3 regions of the Roseateles sp. P1_C6 genome follow, and region 1 is predicted to be linked to each of the others. Evidence: riboswitches for the same ligand, from Rfam matches in the RefSeq annotation. Region 1 holds a riboswitch; each other region holds the start of a gene.
The links. A riboswitch is a leader RNA that binds a small molecule or an ion and turns the genes downstream of it on or off. The one in region 1 is predicted to bind S-adenosylhomocysteine.
Positions count from the first base shown of each region.

Region 1 (5,352 bases):
TCGTGCACGACCTGAAGGGCGAGCAGCATCCCTTCCTGCTGTACCGCCAGTTCGGCGTGCCCACGGCCTTGTCGGCAGACGACGAGGGCGTGTTCCGCATCGACCTGACGAACGAGTACCAGCGCGCGGCGGCCACCTACCCGACGCTGACCTACCGTGACTTCAAGCAGCTGTCGCGCAACGCGCTCCACTACAGCTTCGTCGCGGGCCAGCCGCTGCTGGCCGACACCGGCAGCGCCCGCTTCGTGCCGGCCTGCGCGGGCGAACGCGCGGGTGCCGAGCCCAAGAGCCCGCGCTGCCGCGACTTCCTCACCGCCCACACCAAGGCCCGCCTGCAATGGGACCTGGAGGCGCGTTTCACGCGCTTCGAGGCCCTGACCCACTGACTGCATGTTTCTGGACATCGGCCCGCTGCGCCGCAACACCGCCTTTCGACGCCTCTTCGCCAGCCAGTTCATCTCCGGCCTGGGCACCATGGTCAGCTATGTGGCCGTGCCCTGGCAGCTCTACCAGCTGACCCATTCCAACGCGCAGGTCGGCCTGCTGGGCCTGGTGCAGTTGATCCCCGTCGTCGTCTGCGGCCTGCTGGGCGGCGCGGTGGCGGACCGCGTGGACCGCAAGCGGCTGCTGATCGCGTCGGAGGCCTTGATGGCGCTGTGCCTGGCGGGCCTGCTGCTGAATGCGCTCGCCGCCGCGCCCAGCGTGCTGGCCATCTACGCGTTGGTGGCCGTGCTGCAAGGCGCCAGCGGCTTCCACCGGCCGGCGCTGGAGGCGTTGACGCAGAAGCTCGCGCGGCCCGAGGAGTTCGCGGCCGTGGCGGCGCTGTCGTCCGTGCGCGGCACCGTCGGCATGGTGGCCGGGCCGGCATTGGCCGGGCTGCTGCTGGCCCAGTGGGGCGCGGTCGGCGCCTACATCTTCGACTTCGTGACCTTCATCGCGGCGCTGCTCTTCATCGCCCGCATCCCGCGCGAAGCCATTGGCACGCTCGACGACCCCGGCGAGCGACCGCACCTGCTGGCCGACCTGGCCGAAGGCCTGCGCTTTGCGTGGGCGCGACCCGAGCTGATGGGCACCTACATCGTCGACATCGTCGCGATGGCCTTCGCCTTCCCGGTGGCGCTGTTCCCCGCCATGGCCGCGGCGGACGGGCGCACCGAATCGGTGGGCTGGCTGCTGTCGGCGATGTCGGTGGGCGCGCTGGTCATCGGCCTGTTCAGTGGCTGGACCGGCCGGGTCAGCCGCCACGGCCGCGCCGTCGTCATCGCCGCGGCCGTGTGGGCGCTGGGCATCGTGGCGCTGGGCTTTGCGCCCGGCCTGATGCTGGGCCTGGCCTGCCTGGCGGTGGCCGGCGCGGCCGACATGGTCAGCGGCGTGTTCCGCGGCACGATCTGGAACGAGACCATCCCGAACGCGCTGCGCGGGCGGCTGGCCGGCATCGAGATGATCAGCTACCTGACCGGCCCGCTTGTCGGCAATGCGCGCGCCGGCTTCATGGCCGACGCCTGGGGCGTGGCGCCGGCCATCTGGGTGGGTGGCGCGATCTGCCTGGTGGGCGTCGTCGCGACAGGCTTTGGCCTGCCGCGTTTCTGGGCCTACCGCAGCCCCGCCATCACACGTTGAGCGCGCCCATCTGCGCCGCAGGGTAGCGCGTGCCGGCCACCGCATGGGCGGCCAGCAGCGCCTGGATGCGCTCGCGCCGGCCGTCGTCGAAACGGACATGCGCCGCCAACGCGTTCTCGTCGAGCCGCGTGATGCTGCGCGTGCCCGGGATGGGGATGATGTCGTCGCCCTGGTCCAGCAGCCAGGCCAGCGCCAGCTGGGCGGGCGTGTAGCTCCACTCCTCGGCCAGCGCCCGCAGCGCGTCGGCCAGCGCCAAGTTGTGGTCCAGGTTCTCGCCCTGGAAGCGCGGGTGGATGCGGCGGCGGTCGTCGGGCGCCAGCTGCTCGGCCGAGCGGATCGCGCCGGTCAGGAAGCCGCGGCCCAGCGGGCTGTACGGCACCAGCGCAATGCCCAGCTCGCGGCAGGTCGGCAGCACCTCGGCTTCGACATCGCGACTCCACAGCGAATACTCGGTCTGCACCGCGGCGATGGGGTGCACGGCGTGGGCGCGGCGAATCGTCGCCGCCGAGGCCTCCGACAAACCCAGGTGCTTGACCTTGCCGGCCTTCACCAGCCCGGCCATCGCGCCGACCGTGTCCTCGATGGGCACGTTCTTGTCGACGCGGTGCTGGTAATAGAGATCGATGTGCTCGACGCCCAGGCGCCGCAGGCTGGCGTCGCAGGCTTCACGCACATAGGCCGGGCTGCCGTCGATGCGCAGCACCGCGCCGTCCGGCGCGCGCACGTTGCCGAACTTGGTCGCCAGCACGACGTCATCGCGCCGCAGCGCCAGCAGCTGGCCCAGCAGGCGCTCGTTGGCACCCACGCCGTACATGTCGGCCGTGTCGAGGAAGTTGATGCCGATGTCCAGCGCATGGTGCAGCACGGCCAGCGACTGCGCGTCGTCGGCCGGGCCATAGAAATCGGACATGCCCATGCAGCCCAGGCCCAGGGCCGAGACCTCGGGGCCGTGGGTGCCCAGGCGGCGGCGCGGCAGGTGTTGAGAGGGGGTGGTGGTCATCGCGGAACTCCTTGAATGAATCATCAACGGGATGACGAGAGCTTAGGAATCCCCACCCCGCTTCGCCCAGCACAAAGCTGGGGCATGCTTGCCTGATCCTCCGAGGCCATGCCCGGCGTTACACAAAACCCGCGTCAGCCTTTGCACAATGGGCCGCATGCCCCAAGACGACGACCTGCTGGCCCTGCGCGAACGCGCGATTGCACTGGCGCTGGCTCGTGCCGGCAGCGACGGCCTGCACGGCACCGCCCTGCCCTGGCTGCGGCTGATCCGCGCCAGCGCCCCGGCCCAGCCGGTGCCGGCCGTCTACGAGCCCGGCCTCGTCCTTGTGCTGCAGGGCCGCAAGCAGGCCCGGGTCGGTGACGCCGTCGTGCAGTACGACGCGATGCAATGCCTGCTCGTGCCGATGACCATGCTGCCGCGCGGCCAGGTCATGGAGGCCAGCCCCGCCAAGCCCTACGTCTGCCTGCGCCTGAGTTGCGAGACCCAGGCGCTGGCCGAACTGCTGCTTGACAGCGACACGCCGACGCAGGCGGACGACGGCGCGGCCGGCCTGCAGGTCGCACCCGTCACCGCGCCGCTGCTGGACGCGGCGCTGCGGCTGCTGCAGTTGCTGGACCACCCGCAGGACCTGAAGACGCTGGCACCGCTGCTGCAGCGCGAGATCCTGTATCGCGTGCTGACCGGGCCGCTGGGCCCGCGCCTGCGCACGCTGACCCACACCGACGGCGTCACGCGGCGTGTCGGTCGCGTCGTCGAACAGCTGTCGCGCCGCTTTGCCGAGCCACTGCGCATCGAGGAGCTGGCGGAGATCGCGCACATGAGCCCGTCGACGCTGCACCTGCGCTTCAAGCAGCTGACCGCCCTGTCGCCGCTGCAGTTCCAGAAGACGCTGAGGCTGCAGCAGGCCCGCAAGCTGATGCTGGGCGACGGCCTGGACGCCGCCAGCGCCGCGCACCGGGTGGGCTACGAGAGCCCGTCGCAGTTCAGCCGCGAGTACCGGCGCCTCTTCGGCACGCCGCCGCGTGAGGACATCTCACTTCTGCGTGCCAGCACCGGCTGACCTGCGCCTAGAATGCGCGTCTTCCGAGGAGCGTTGCAACCTCAGCACCTTTTGAGGCCAGGCTCGGAGATTTCACCCCCCCTGCAACCGCGCTCACCCGCTGGCCATCCGTGCCTGGGTGAGGTTTGATCCCCTCGCACGACCGCCAGCGGCTTCATTCGCTTGAAGGAGCCCTGCATGAGCACCACGAACCACATCGTCAAGGACCTGTCGCTGGCCGACTGGGGTCGCAAAGAGATCAAGATCGCCGAGCACGAGATGCCGGCGTTGATGGCCATCCGCAAGGAATACGCCGAGAGCCAGCCGCTGAAGGGCGCGCGCGTCACCGGCTCGCTGCACATGACCATCCAGACGGCCGTGCTGGTCGAGACGCTGCAGGCTCTCGGCGCGGAAGTGCGCTGGGCGTCGTGCAACATCTTCTCGACGCAAGACCACGCTGCCGCCGCGCTGGCCGCCGTCGGCACACCCGTGTTCGCCTACAAGGGCGAGACGCTGGAAGACTACTGGGACTACACGCACCGCATCTTCGAATTCGCGGATAAGGGCGCGGCGGGCGAAGGCCCCAACATGATCCTGGACGACGGCGGCGACGCAACGCTGCTGATGCACCTGGGCCAGAAGGCCGAGAAGGACCTCTCCGTGCTGGCCAACCCCGGCAGCGAGGAAGAGCGCATCCTGTTCGCGGCGATCAAGAAGAAGGTTGCTGAGGACGGCACCTGGTACACCCGCAAGAGCGCCGAGATCATCGGCGTGACGGAAGAGACGACCACGGGCGTGCACCGCCTGAAGGAAATGTCGGCCAAGGGCACGCTGCTGTTCCGCGCCATCAACGTCAACGACTCGGTCACCAAGAGCAAGTTCGACAACCTGTACGGCTGCCGTGAGTCGCTGGTGGACGGCATCAAGCGCGCGACCGACGTGATGGTGGCCGGCAAGATCGCCGTCGTGGCCGGCTACGGCGACGTGGGCAAGGGCTCGGCGCAGGCGCTGCGCGCGCTGTCGGCCCAGGTCTGGGTGACCGAGATCGACCCCATCTGCGCGCTGCAGGCGGCGATGGAAGGCTACCGCGTCGTGACGATGGAGTACGCCCAGGACAAGGCCGACATTTTCGTGACGACGACCGGCAACAAGAACGTCATCCGCCACGAGCACATGCTGGCGATGAAGAACAACGCCATCGTCTGCAACATCGGCCACTTCGACAACGAGATCGAGGTCGCCGCGCTCGAGAAGTACGAGTGGGAAGAGATCAAGCCGCAGGTCGACCACGTCATCTTCCCGGACGGCAAGCGGATCATCCTCTTGGCCAAGGGCCGCCTGGTGAACCTGGGCTGCGGCACGGGCCACCCGAGCTACGTGATGAGCTCCTCGTTCGCGAACCAGACGATCGCCCAGATCGAGCTGTACGCGCACAAGGACAACTACGCCGTCGGCCAGGTCTACGTGCTGCCCAAGCACCTGGACGAGAAGGTCGCGCGCCTGCAGCTGACCACGCTGAACGCGCAGCTGACCGAGCTGACCGAGGAGCAGGCGGCCTACATCGGCGTCAACAAGGCTGGTCCCTACAAGCCCGACGCGTACCGCTACTGACCTGACATGCGCGCTGACCAGCTCCTCGTCGCCCAGGGCCTTGCGCCGACCCGTTCGGTCGCGCAGCGCCTGATCTCGA
Region 1 covers NZ_JBFUAK010000010.1:265,181-270,532, forward strand. The annotation lists gene AC1D29_RS22455 (hypothetical protein) at 1-386, shown strand, start outside; gene AC1D29_RS22460 (MFS transporter) at 391-1,620, shown strand; gene AC1D29_RS22465 (aldo/keto reductase) at 1,610-2,620, opposite strand; gene AC1D29_RS22470 (AraC family transcriptional regulator) at 2,778-3,683, shown strand; S-adenosyl-L-homocysteine riboswitch at 3,703-3,785, shown strand; gene ahcY (adenosylhomocysteinase) at 3,861-5,273, shown strand; gene AC1D29_RS22480 (TlyA family RNA methyltransferase) at 5,280-5,352, shown strand, end outside.

Region 2 (5,352 bases), on a different contig from region 1:
CGCACAGCACCAGCGCGAAGTTCAGCAGCAGGAAGACGCACAGCAGCACCCCATAGGGCAGCAGGCCGTCCGCGATGCCCGGCATGGCCAGGATCAGCGCCAGCGCGCCGGCGCTCAAGGCAGCCCAGGGCAGCAGGAAGCAGGCGAGCAGGCCCAGCAGCTTGGCGCGCACGTAGTCGGCAGGTGCCAGCGGCAGGCTCAGCATGAACAACAGCGAGCGCTCCTTGCGTTCCTGTGCCACGCCGAACAGCGCCAGCATGACGCCCAGCGCGATGACGGCCGTCAACCAGACGATGAAGCCGATGTTGAAACCCACGTCGCCGGCGGTCGCGCTCAGCAGGCCGGCAAAGCCGGCGGCGGTGGCGCCGACCAGCAGCCAGCGGTAGACATGCAGCTCCTTGGCGACGAGCTTGCGTGTGATCAGGTTCATGACGGGCGCGCCTCCTGGGCCTGACGGCTGTGCATGACGGTGGCGACGAAGACTTCCTCTAGGCTCATGCGGTGCACGGCCTGCACCGGCGCGCCGAGGCGGGCGAGGAAGTCGTCGCTGAAGCCGTCGACCGTCAGCGTGACGTTGGGGCCGTCCACGTCGCGGCGCACGATCTCCGGCAGCCGCCAATCCGGGACACCGTCCGGCAGGCGCAGCCGGAGCGTGCGCCAGCGTTCCAGGAAGTCGTCCTTGTTGTCCGACGCGACGACGCGGCCGCGGTCGATGAAGCTGATGCGGTCAGAGATGCGCTCCACGTCCACCGTGTTGTGCGACGAGAACAGGATGGCGCGGCTGTCATCTCGCAGCACGTCCATGAACTCGGTCAGCAGTTCCTGGCGGGCGACCGGGTCCAGCCCCGACGTGGGTTCGTCCAGCACCAGCAGGCGCGGCCGGCGGGCCAGCGCCAGCAGCAGCAAGGCCTTGGCCTGTTCGCCGGTGGACAGGCTTCTGGCCGTCTGCCCTGCATGCAGGCCGAAGCGCTTCAGCAGCCGGGTGGCGTAGGCCGCGTCCCAGCCGGCGTAGAGGGCCGCGACAAAGTCCATGTGCCAGGCCAGCGTCGCCTGCGGCAGCAGCCGCATGTCGTCGCTGACGAAGCCCACCAGGGCCTTGGCGGCGGCCTGGCTGCGCGGCATGTCGTGGCCCAGCAGGCGGATCTCGCCGGCGTCTGCGGTCAGCAGCCCCATCAGCAGCCGGATCGTCGTGCTCTTGCCGGCGCCGTTGGGGCCCACCAGGCCCATGATCTGGCCGGGTTCGAGGTCCAGCGACACGTCTTCCAGCGTGAAGAAGCGGAACGCCTTGCGCACGCCTTTCATCTCGATGACCTTGGTGCTCATGGGGCGGGTTCCTGGGTGTTCAGCGCGTCGCGCAGTCGTTCGGTGAGTTCGGGCTCGGTCATGCCGAGCGAGCGGGCGATCTCGCCCGCGGCGGCGAGGTGGGTGTCGAGCTGGGCCAGGCGCATGTCCTTGGCCAGGCCTTGCGCGTCGGCCACGAACGACCCCTTGCCGTGGCGGGTGACGATGACGCCTTCGGACTCCAGGTCCAGGTAGGCGCGCTTGACGGTGATGACGCTGACGCGCAGGTCGGCGGCCAGCGCGCGGATGGACGGTAGCTCCTGCCCCGCCGGCCAGTCCCCGGCGGCGACGCGCTGGCGGATCTGCTCCACGATCTGGAGGTACATCGGCCTCGCGTCGGTCTGCGAGATGAAAAGACTGCTGTGCATAATGTGTATACACAGAATATATGCACAGTCGACTGAATGCAAGCGCCGAAATGACCAAGGGCGGCCCGTGGGCCGCCCTGTCGGTGTGACGTCAGCCGCCGCTCAGAGCTTGAGCAGCGCCTCCAGGTTGACGCGCAGCCTGAATTCCGCCGGCGCCAGGCTGGCGACGATGGCCTGCGCGGCCAGCCGCGTGTCGCGCGGCACCGGGTTGCTCAACGGGCTGCCGCTCTTGCCGATCAGCGCGGCGACCAGCGGCTCCGTCGCGCTGAAGCCGCGCTTGAAGACGATGCCGACCTCGCCATTGGCCAGGCGCACGATGCTGCCCGGTGGATACAGGCCCACGGTCTTGATCAGCGCGGCGCCGGCCTCGTCGGGCTGGCCCAGCTCGTCCAGGTAGACGGCGCGTGCCGCGGCGGCACCGCTGAGCGCCTGGCGGCTGCGGCGGGGCGACAGCCGCGCGCCGAACAAGTCGATGCGGCGCAGCAGCCTCGCCAGCCGCTCGCCATCGCTGCGGCTGCTGAGCGGGCCCGGGCCGGCTTCGTGATGCAGCCGCACCGCCGTCAGCCAGGTGCCATCGGTGACGCCGACCTGTGCCAGCCGAGTGGCGGCGCGGTCGCCGTGCGCGGCCAGCGCCTGGCGCTGCGCGGGCGTCGCCGGGTCCACTTGGTTGGCGAGGCGGTCATGCGCGGGGCCGGCGCCGTAGTTCATCGTCAGCGCACCGCCCTGCAAGGCCGCGCGCAGGTCGGGGCCGAGCTGCAGCTGCTGGGCGACGAGATCCGCCAGCAGCAGCGACAGCAGCGCGTGGCGGGCGCTGTAGTCGCCGAACTCCTGGCTGCTCTCGAAGATGAGCAGCAGCAGCGTCGCATCGGGGTGGAAGTGCAGGCGCTTCAGCGCGGCGTCGCGCACCTGCACCAGGCGCGTGCTGAAGTCGACCGGCTCGGCCTCGCGCAGCAGCGCATGCGTGTGCAGCAGCAGGTCGGACCAGGCCTCGCGTGGGCCCTGCTCGACCTTGCTCGGGACCAGGGTGTCCAGCCGGAAGCCGGTGTCGGCCTTGGCGATGTCCGACAGCGGCACGTCCTGCATGACCAGCGTGTCGAGGCGGTGGGCCAGCGCCCGCTGGTACTCCACCGTCTCCTCGGCGTTCACGAAGGCGCCACCGTCCACGAGGCTGCGCACCAGCGGCGAGTCACGCAACACCTGGCCGCGCGCGAACAGCAGCTTGCCGCTGGCGTCGAACAGGTTGTAGGGCAGCGTCATGCCCAGGCGCAGCGTGCGGGCGGGCAGGGGGATGAGGTCGGCAGGCATGAATCTGTTGATTCTGTACGGCCATTCGGCATCTGCAAGCCGAGCTTGAGCGCTGGCGAAGGGCCGCCTGCGTAGAATTCCCGGCTCATCCGAGGAGCGCTGCGAGGAGTTTCCCCAGGCTCGGATCGTTTCAAACGGCGCTCATCGATCTCCCGCGTGGACCGCCATCGATGACCATCTCGCCGCCCCCTCTCAAACTTTCCGGCCTGGAGCCGGTCGCCATCGACGCCGGCAGCCTGTTCGTCAACATCGGCGAGCGCACCAACGTCACGGGCTCCAAGGCCTTCGCCCGCATGATCCTCGCGGGCCAGTTCGAGCAGGCGCTGGCCGTCGCGCGCCAGCAGGTCGAGAACGGCGCGCAGGTCATCGACATCAACATGGACGAGGCCATGCTGGACAGCCAGGCGGCCATGGTGCGCTTCCTGAACCTGATCGCCGGCGAGCCCGAGATCGCCCGAGTGCCCATCATGATCGACTCGTCCAAGTGGAGCGTCATCGAGGCCGGCCTGAAATGCATCCAGGGCAAGGGCATCGTCAACTCCATCAGCCTGAAGGAAGGCGAGGCCGAGTTCCGCCGCCAGGCCAAGCTGGTGCGCCGCTACGGCGCCGCGGCCGTCGTGATGGCCTTCGATGAGAAAGGCCAGGCGGACACCTTCGCGCGCAAGACCGAGATCTGCGCGCGCGCCTACAAGGTGCTGGTGGACGAGGTCGGGTTCCCGGCCGAGGACATCATCTTCGACCCCAACATCTTCGCCATCGCGACGGGCATCGAGGAGCACGACAACTACGCGGTGGACTTCATCGAGGCCACGCGCTGGATCAAGCAGAACCTGCCCGGCGCCAAGGTGTCGGGCGGCGTGTCCAACGTGTCGTTCAGCTTCCGCGGCAACGAGCCGGTGCGCGAGGCCATCCACACCGTGTTCCTGTACCACGCCATCCAGGCGGGCATGGACATGGGCATCGTCAACGCCGGCATGGTGGGCGTCTACGACGACCTCGACGCCGAGCTGCGCGAGCGCGTGGAAGACGTCGTGCTGAACCGCCGCGCCGACGCCGGGGAGCGCCTCATCGAGATCGCCGACCGCGCCAAGAGCGCCGGCAAGGACGACTCGGCGCGCCTGGCCTGGCGCGCGGGCGACGTCAACCAGCGGCTGTCGCACGCGCTGGTGCACGGCATCACCGACTTCATCACCGAAGACACCGAGGAAGCCTGGCAGGCCATCCTGGCCAAGGGCGGCCGGCCGCTGCACGTCATCGAAGGCCCGCTGATGGCCGGCATGAACGTCGTCGGCGACCTGTTCGGCGCCGGCAAGATGTTCCTGCCGCAAGTCGTCAAGAGCGCCCGCGTGATGAAGCAGGCCGTGGCCCACCTGCTGCCCTACATCGAGGAAGAGAAGCGCCTGCTCATCGAAGGCGGCGGCGACGCCAAACCCAAGGGCAAGATCGTCATCGCGACCGTCAAGGGCGACGTGCACGACATCGGCAAGAACATCGTCACGGTGGTCTTGCAGTGCAACAACTACGAAGTCGTCAACATGGGCGTCATGGTGCCGGCCCAGGACATCCTGCGCAAAGCCAAGGAAGAGGGCGCCGACATCATCGGCCTGTCGGGCCTCATCACGCCCAGCCTGGAAGAGATGCAGCATGTGGCGGCCGAGATGCAGCGCGACGACTACTTCGCGTCGCGCCACATGCCGCTGCTGATCGGAGGCGCGACGACCAGCCGCGTGCACACGGCGGTCAAGATCTCGCCGCACTACGAGGGGCCGGTCGTCTACGTGCCCGACGCATCGCGCGCCGTGGGCGTGTGCACCGAGCTGCTCAGCGACGACCGCGCGGCCGCCTACATCGCCGAGCTGAAGGCCGACATCGAGAAGACCCGCGAGCTGCACGCCAACAAGAAGCAGACGCCGCTGGTGACGCTGGAACAGGCACGTGCCAACAAGGCGGTGCTGGACCTGGCCCGCGTGCCGCCCGCGCCCAAGTTCACCGGCCGCCGCGTGCTGAAGAACCTGGACCTGGCCGAGCTGGCCCGCTACATCGACTGGGGCCCGTACTTCCAGACCTGGGACCTGGCCGGACCGTATCCCGCCATCCTCGACGATGCCGTCGTCGGCAGCGAGGCGCGCAAGGTGTTCGCCGACGCCCAGGCCATGCTGAAGAAGATCATCGACGGCCGCTGGCTGCATGCGCATGCGGTCTTTGGCCTGTACCCGGCCGCGCGGGTCAACGACGACGACATCGCGATCCGCAGCGAGCCACCCATGGTCTGGCACGGCCTGCGCATGCAGTCGGAGCGTCCTGTTGTCGAGGGCGTGAAGCGACCCAACCGCTGCCT
Region 2 covers NZ_JBFUAK010000005.1:478,238-483,589, reverse strand. The annotation lists gene AC1D29_RS13585 (hypothetical protein) at 1-430, opposite strand, end outside; gene AC1D29_RS13580 (ABC transporter ATP-binding protein) at 427-1,323, opposite strand; gene AC1D29_RS13575 (GntR family transcriptional regulator) at 1,320-1,667, opposite strand; gene AC1D29_RS13570 (HD-GYP domain-containing protein) at 1,812-3,014, opposite strand; S-adenosyl-L-homocysteine riboswitch at 3,100-3,164, shown strand; gene metH (methionine synthase) at 3,185-5,352, shown strand, end outside.
Region 2: linked by a shared signal. The riboswitch ahead of metH (methionine synthase) and the one ahead of ahcY (adenosylhomocysteinase) in region 1 are both predicted to bind S-adenosylhomocysteine.

Region 3 (5,352 bases), on a different contig from region 1:
GCCTGCACCAGATGATCGAGGCCAAGGAGGGGCTGGACCTGACCGAGCCGGCGCGCACGCTGGCCCGCATCACCTTCCAGCGCTTCTTCTGCCGCTACCTGCGCCTGGCCGGCATGACCGGCACGGCGGCCGAGGTGGCCGGGGAGCTGAACCAGGTCTACCGGCTGGACGTCGTGCGCCTGCCCACGCACAAGCCCGACCAGCGCATCACGCGCGCACCGCGGCTGCTGCGCACGCAGGCGGCCAAATGGGCGGCGGTGCATGAAGCCGTCAGCGGCGAGCTGGCCGCCGGCCGGCCGGTGCTGGTGGGCACACGCTCGGTGCGCGCATCGGTCGCGCTGTCCGAGGAGCTTGGCGCCCGCCAGGTGCACCGTGTGCTGAACGCCCGCCAGGACAAGGAGGAGGCCGACATCGTCTCCACCGCCGGCGAGCCCGGCGCGGTGACGGTGGCCACCAACATGGCCGGCCGTGGCACCGACATCCACTTGAGCGACAGCGTCGTCGCCAAGGGTGGCCTGGCCGTGCTGCTGACCGAGTTCCACGACTCCGCCCGCATCGACCGCCAGCTCGTCGGCCGCGGCGCGCGCCAGGGCGACCCCGGCGTCGCGCTGGCCATCGTCGCGCTGGACGACGAGATCTTCACCGCCCATGCCGCCGCGCTGCAGGCGCTGCTGGGTCGCGTCTTCGCCGGCCGCGACGAGCTGCCCGGCTGGGCGCTGGAACTGCTGCGCCGTGCCGCGCAAGGCCATGCCGGCCGGCTGCACGCGGCCATGCGCCGCCGCACGCTCAAGGCCGACCGCCAACTCGACAATCTGCTTGGATTCGCCGGAAACCAGATATGAAAGCCCTGCCTCTCTTGCTGCTCTCGTCCGCCGCGCTGGCCCAGGCACCCAAGCCAGCGCTCGTCGCACCGGCGGCGCCCGCCGGCTACGACTGCCTGATCGAACCCAACCAGCGCATCGAGATCCGCAGCCCGGCCAATGCCCTGATCGACAAGGTGCTGGTCGAGCGCGGCAGCCATGTGCGCGCCGGCGACACGCTGGTGCTGCTGGACGGCAGCGTCGAGCGCGAGGCGCTGGCCGGCGCCCAGCAGCGCGCCGAGTCCGAATCCGAGCTGCGCGTGGCCCGCGCCCGCGCCGACTACGCGCGCGAGAAGTTCCGCCGCCGTGAGGACTTGCGCGAGCAGAACTACATCACCGCCCAGGACCGCGACGAGGCCCAGGCCGAGCTGCGCGTCGCCGAGGCCGAGCTGGCGCTGGCCGTCGACAACCGCCGCCTGGCCGGCATCGAGTCGCAGCGGCTGAACGCCGTGCTCCGGCAGCGGGCGCTGCGGGCCCCCTTCAACGGTGTCGTCACCGACCGGCTGCAGAACCCGGGCGAGCTGGCCTTCACGGGCGAAGGCTCCCGCCCCATCCTGAAGATGGCGCAGACCAACCCGCTGCGTGTGGAGGTCGTGCTGCCGGTGGGCCTGATGGGCCAGATCAAGGCCGGCCGCGCCGCCGAGATCACGCCGGAGTCGCCGCTCAAGGGCGTGTGGCGCGCGCAGATCAAGGTCGTCGACAGCGTGTTCGATTCGGCCAGTGGCTCCTTCGGCGTGCGGCTGGAGCTGCCCAACCCGACCGGCGAGATCCCGGCGGGCGTGCGCTGCAAGGTCAGGTTCCTCTGACTTGATGGCATGACCGGTGGCGGGCCGTCGCGGCCGCCTTTAGGCTAACCCGTCGTTCCTCTGCTGCGGAGCCCTGCATGCCCCTGCCTTTTTCCGGTCGCGCCCTTCGGTCTTCTTGGCGCTTGAGCCTGGTGTCGCTGTGCGTGCTGGCGTCCTGCTCGGGGCTGCCGCTGCAGGTGGACCGCAGCGCCCGTGCGCCGCGGCTGGAGGGCTATGGCAGCGTCGACTTCGCGCCGACGACGCGCGTCGACGAAGCTCGCCGGCTGTTCGGCCAGGGCGTGGCGCAGGCCTATGCCTTCAACGAGAACGAAGCCGTGCGCATGTTCAAGGCCGCGCTGGCAGCCGACCCCGGCTGCGCGATGTGCGCCTGGGGTGTGGCCTGGCAGCTGGGCCCCAACATCAACGCGCCGGACCGTGGCGACCTGACCGAAGCCCGGCGCTACGTGGACCTGGCCGTGCACCTGCGCGAGAACGCCAGCCCGCGCGAGCGCGAGCTGATCGCCGCGATGGCGCTGCGCTATGCGCATGCCAGCCAGCGCGCGGAAGTCGCCGTGCTGAGCGCGCCCGTCTGCGGCCAGACTTCCGGCAAGCGCGCCGACCCGCTGGACTTGGCCTACGCCGACCGCCTGCATGCGCTGGCCGACCGCGCGCCCGGCGACCCTGACCTGCTGTCCCTGTGGGCCGAGGCCGAGTTGGTCGCCACGCGCGGTGACTGGTGGGACGACGACACGGGCCAGCCCCGCGGCCGCGTCGGCGACTTGGCCGCGCGGCTGGAAGCGGTCGTGGCCCGCCACCCGCGGCACACCGGCGTGAACCACTACCTGATCCACGCGGTGGACACACCCACCCAGGCCAGCCGCGCCGTCGGGGCCGCCGAGCGCCTGGGCGGCTTGGCGCCGCAGTCGCCCCACCTGGTGCACATGCCCTCGCACACCTTCGGCTTGCTGGGGCGGTACGGTGAGGCGGCGGCCGTCAACGAACGCGCGCTGGCGCTGGACGACGCCCGTGAAGCCGAGCTGGAGCGCCAGGGCTTCAGCGTCGGCAAAGACTGGCGCATGCACAACCGGTCCTACCTGTGGTTTGCCGCGTTGATGCAGGGCCGCGGCGATGTGGCCCTGGCCAACGCGCGCGCCGCCGCCGAGCATGCCGCGAGCTGGACCCACCCCTCCGGCGAATACCTGCGCAGCCGGCCGGTGCTGACGCTGATGCGGCTGGAGCGATGGGAGGACGTGCTGGCTGAGCCCATGCCCAGCGGTGGCCTGGGCGTGGCGACCGTGCTGGGCCAGCAGGCGCGCGGCGTGGCCTTCGCGCGCACCGGGCGCCTGGCCGACGCGCAGCAGGCGTTGGCGCAGCTCGCGCCCGTCGCGGACCGGCTGATCAGCGAGAACGCCCGTGACGATTTCAGGGAGAAGACGCTGCGCGGCCTGGCCCAGGTGGCCAAGGCCCGTTTGGCGGCCGAGGTCGCGCTGGCCGAAGGGCGTGCCGACGCGGCGCTGCAGCTGCAGGCCGAAGGCGTCGCGGCCGCGAAGTTCGTCGACCGCATGGAGCCGCCGATGCTGGCCGCCGGCTCGCGGCTGGCGCTGGGCGACCTGCAGCTCAAGGCGCAGCGCTGGGCCCAGGCCGAGCAGAGCTTTCGCGCCGACCTGGCCGAGCACCCCACCAGCGGCTGGGCACTGCGCGGGCTGCTGCAGGCGCTGCAGGCCCAGGGCCGGCCCGCGGCCGAGCTGGCGGGCGTGAAGACGCAGCTGGCAGCCAGCTTTGCCGCGGCCGACGCGTCGCTCCAACCAGGGCGCTGACGTTCGCGTCGGTCCGTAGAATCCGCCTCGCGCCGCGCCGGGCTTGAGCCCCGCGGTGCCGTCCTGCCGAGGGGTGCTGCGACGGAAGGCCTTGGGGGCCTCCGCCACGCTCGGTGGCGACGCTGGTTCAAGGGCGCCCTTTGTGAAAAGGGTTGTCCATGCATTCAAGTTCCGCCTCCATACGCACCATCCTGCCGCTGGCCTTCGTCACCGGCGTCAGCATGGCCGCGATGGACCTCTACCTGCCCGCCGTGCCGGCGCTGCAGACTGGCCTTGGCATCAGCGTGCCGCTCGCCCAGGCCACCGTGGCCGTCTACCTGGCCGGGCTGGCGGGCGCGCAGCTGCTGTGGGGCGAGCTGTTGAACCGCCTGGGCCCGCGGCGCTGCATGGAGGTGGGCCTGGTGCTGCTGGCGCTGACCAGCGTGGGCTGCGCGCTGGCGCCCAACATCGAGACGCTGCTGCTCATGCGCCTGCTGCAAGGGGTGGCGGCGGCTGCGGCCACCATCGTGGCGCCCAGCGTCGTGCGCGCGACGCTGGCTGACGCCGACGTCGTGCGTGGCATCGCGGCCATCTCCATGGTCGAGGCCATCGTGCCCGCGGCCGGTCCGGTCATCGGCGCCGCGCTGCTGCACGTGGTGGACTGGCGCGGCACCTTCTGGGTGCTGATGGCGTTGTCGCTGCTCGTGCTGCCCTGGGTCGTCAAGATCGCACCACGCCGCCTGCCCGGGCTGGACATGGCGCACCACGCCAGCTACCTGGACATCGCGCGCAACCCGCGCTTCCTGCGCCTGGCGTTGTCGCATGCGCTGTGCATCGGCGCCTTGCTGACCTTCCTGGCCAGCTCGCCGCAGCTGCTGCAGCACTCGCTGGGGCTGGGATCGGGGGCTTTCGCGCTGCAGCAGGTCATCGGCGTCGGCGCCTTCATGCTGGGCGCCACGCAGTCGGGCCGGCTGGCGGCACGGCTGGGCCATGCGCGCGTTGTGCACCTGGGCAACGCGGTGCAGGTGGTCGCCTGCTCGCTTGCGCTGCTGGCGTCGCTGGTATCGGGGCCGCTGCCTTATGCGGCCGTGGTGGGCTACTGGTTCTGCTTCTGCGGCGCGCTGGCCATCCGTGGGCCGGCCACCTTCGGCGACGCGCTGGCGCTGCCGCCGGCGCAGATGGGGCGGGCCACGGCGATGTTGATCCTGGCCTTGCTGGCGGCCGGCGCGCTGGGCACGCAAGTCGTGGCGCCGTTCATGGGCCGGGCCGACAGCGCGGCGCCGTTGTTTGCCGGCGTGCTGCTGATGCTGCTGGCCAGCGCGGCGCTGGTGTGGCGCTACCCGACGGCGCCGGCTAAGGCCTGACGTCCAGCGCGCGGAACGAGCGCTTGGCCGGTGCGGCGTCCTTGCAGGCCTTTTTGCCCACCATGACGCCGCCGTCATCGCTGAGCAGCGTCACCTGCCCATCGGGCCAGGCGAACAGCGCCTCCGGCCGCAGCGTGCCCAGCTCGGCCTTGACGGGCGTGGGCGCGTCGGCCGCCTTGCCGCTCCAGCGGAACAGCGCGAACGTACCCACGTCGGCCGGCGGCCCGGCGGCGATCAGGTAGCCGCTGCCGACGCGCTCGATGGAGCGCACGCCACGGCCGCCCAGGTCCAGGCGGATGACCGTGCCAAAGCGCGCCGGGCCCTGGCCGTCGACCAGCTCGGCCGGGTTCAGCAGCGGAATGACGATGGCCTTGCTCTGCGGGATGGGGTTGCGCAGTGCGATCAGCAGGCTGCCATCGGGCGCGGCGGCCAGGCCTTCGATGTTGAGGCCGCCGTCGGCCTCGGCCGCCAGCAGGGCCGCGTCGGCCAGTTTCAGGGGTGCGAGCGCCGCCGTGGCCAGCAGGTCGGCCAGCAGCGCGGTGTAGGG
Region 3 covers NZ_JBFUAK010000014.1:8,399-13,750, reverse strand. The annotation lists gene AC1D29_RS26800 (preprotein translocase subunit SecA) at 1-842, shown strand, start outside; gene AC1D29_RS26795 (efflux RND transporter periplasmic adaptor subunit) at 839-1,666, shown strand; gene AC1D29_RS26790 (hypothetical protein) at 1,744-3,462, shown strand; S-adenosyl-L-homocysteine riboswitch at 3,525-3,608, shown strand; gene AC1D29_RS26785 (MFS transporter) at 3,621-4,805, shown strand; gene AC1D29_RS26780 (DUF3616 domain-containing protein) at 4,795-5,352, opposite strand, start outside.
Region 3: linked by a shared signal. The riboswitch ahead of AC1D29_RS26785 (MFS transporter) and the one ahead of ahcY (adenosylhomocysteinase) in region 1 are both predicted to bind S-adenosylhomocysteine.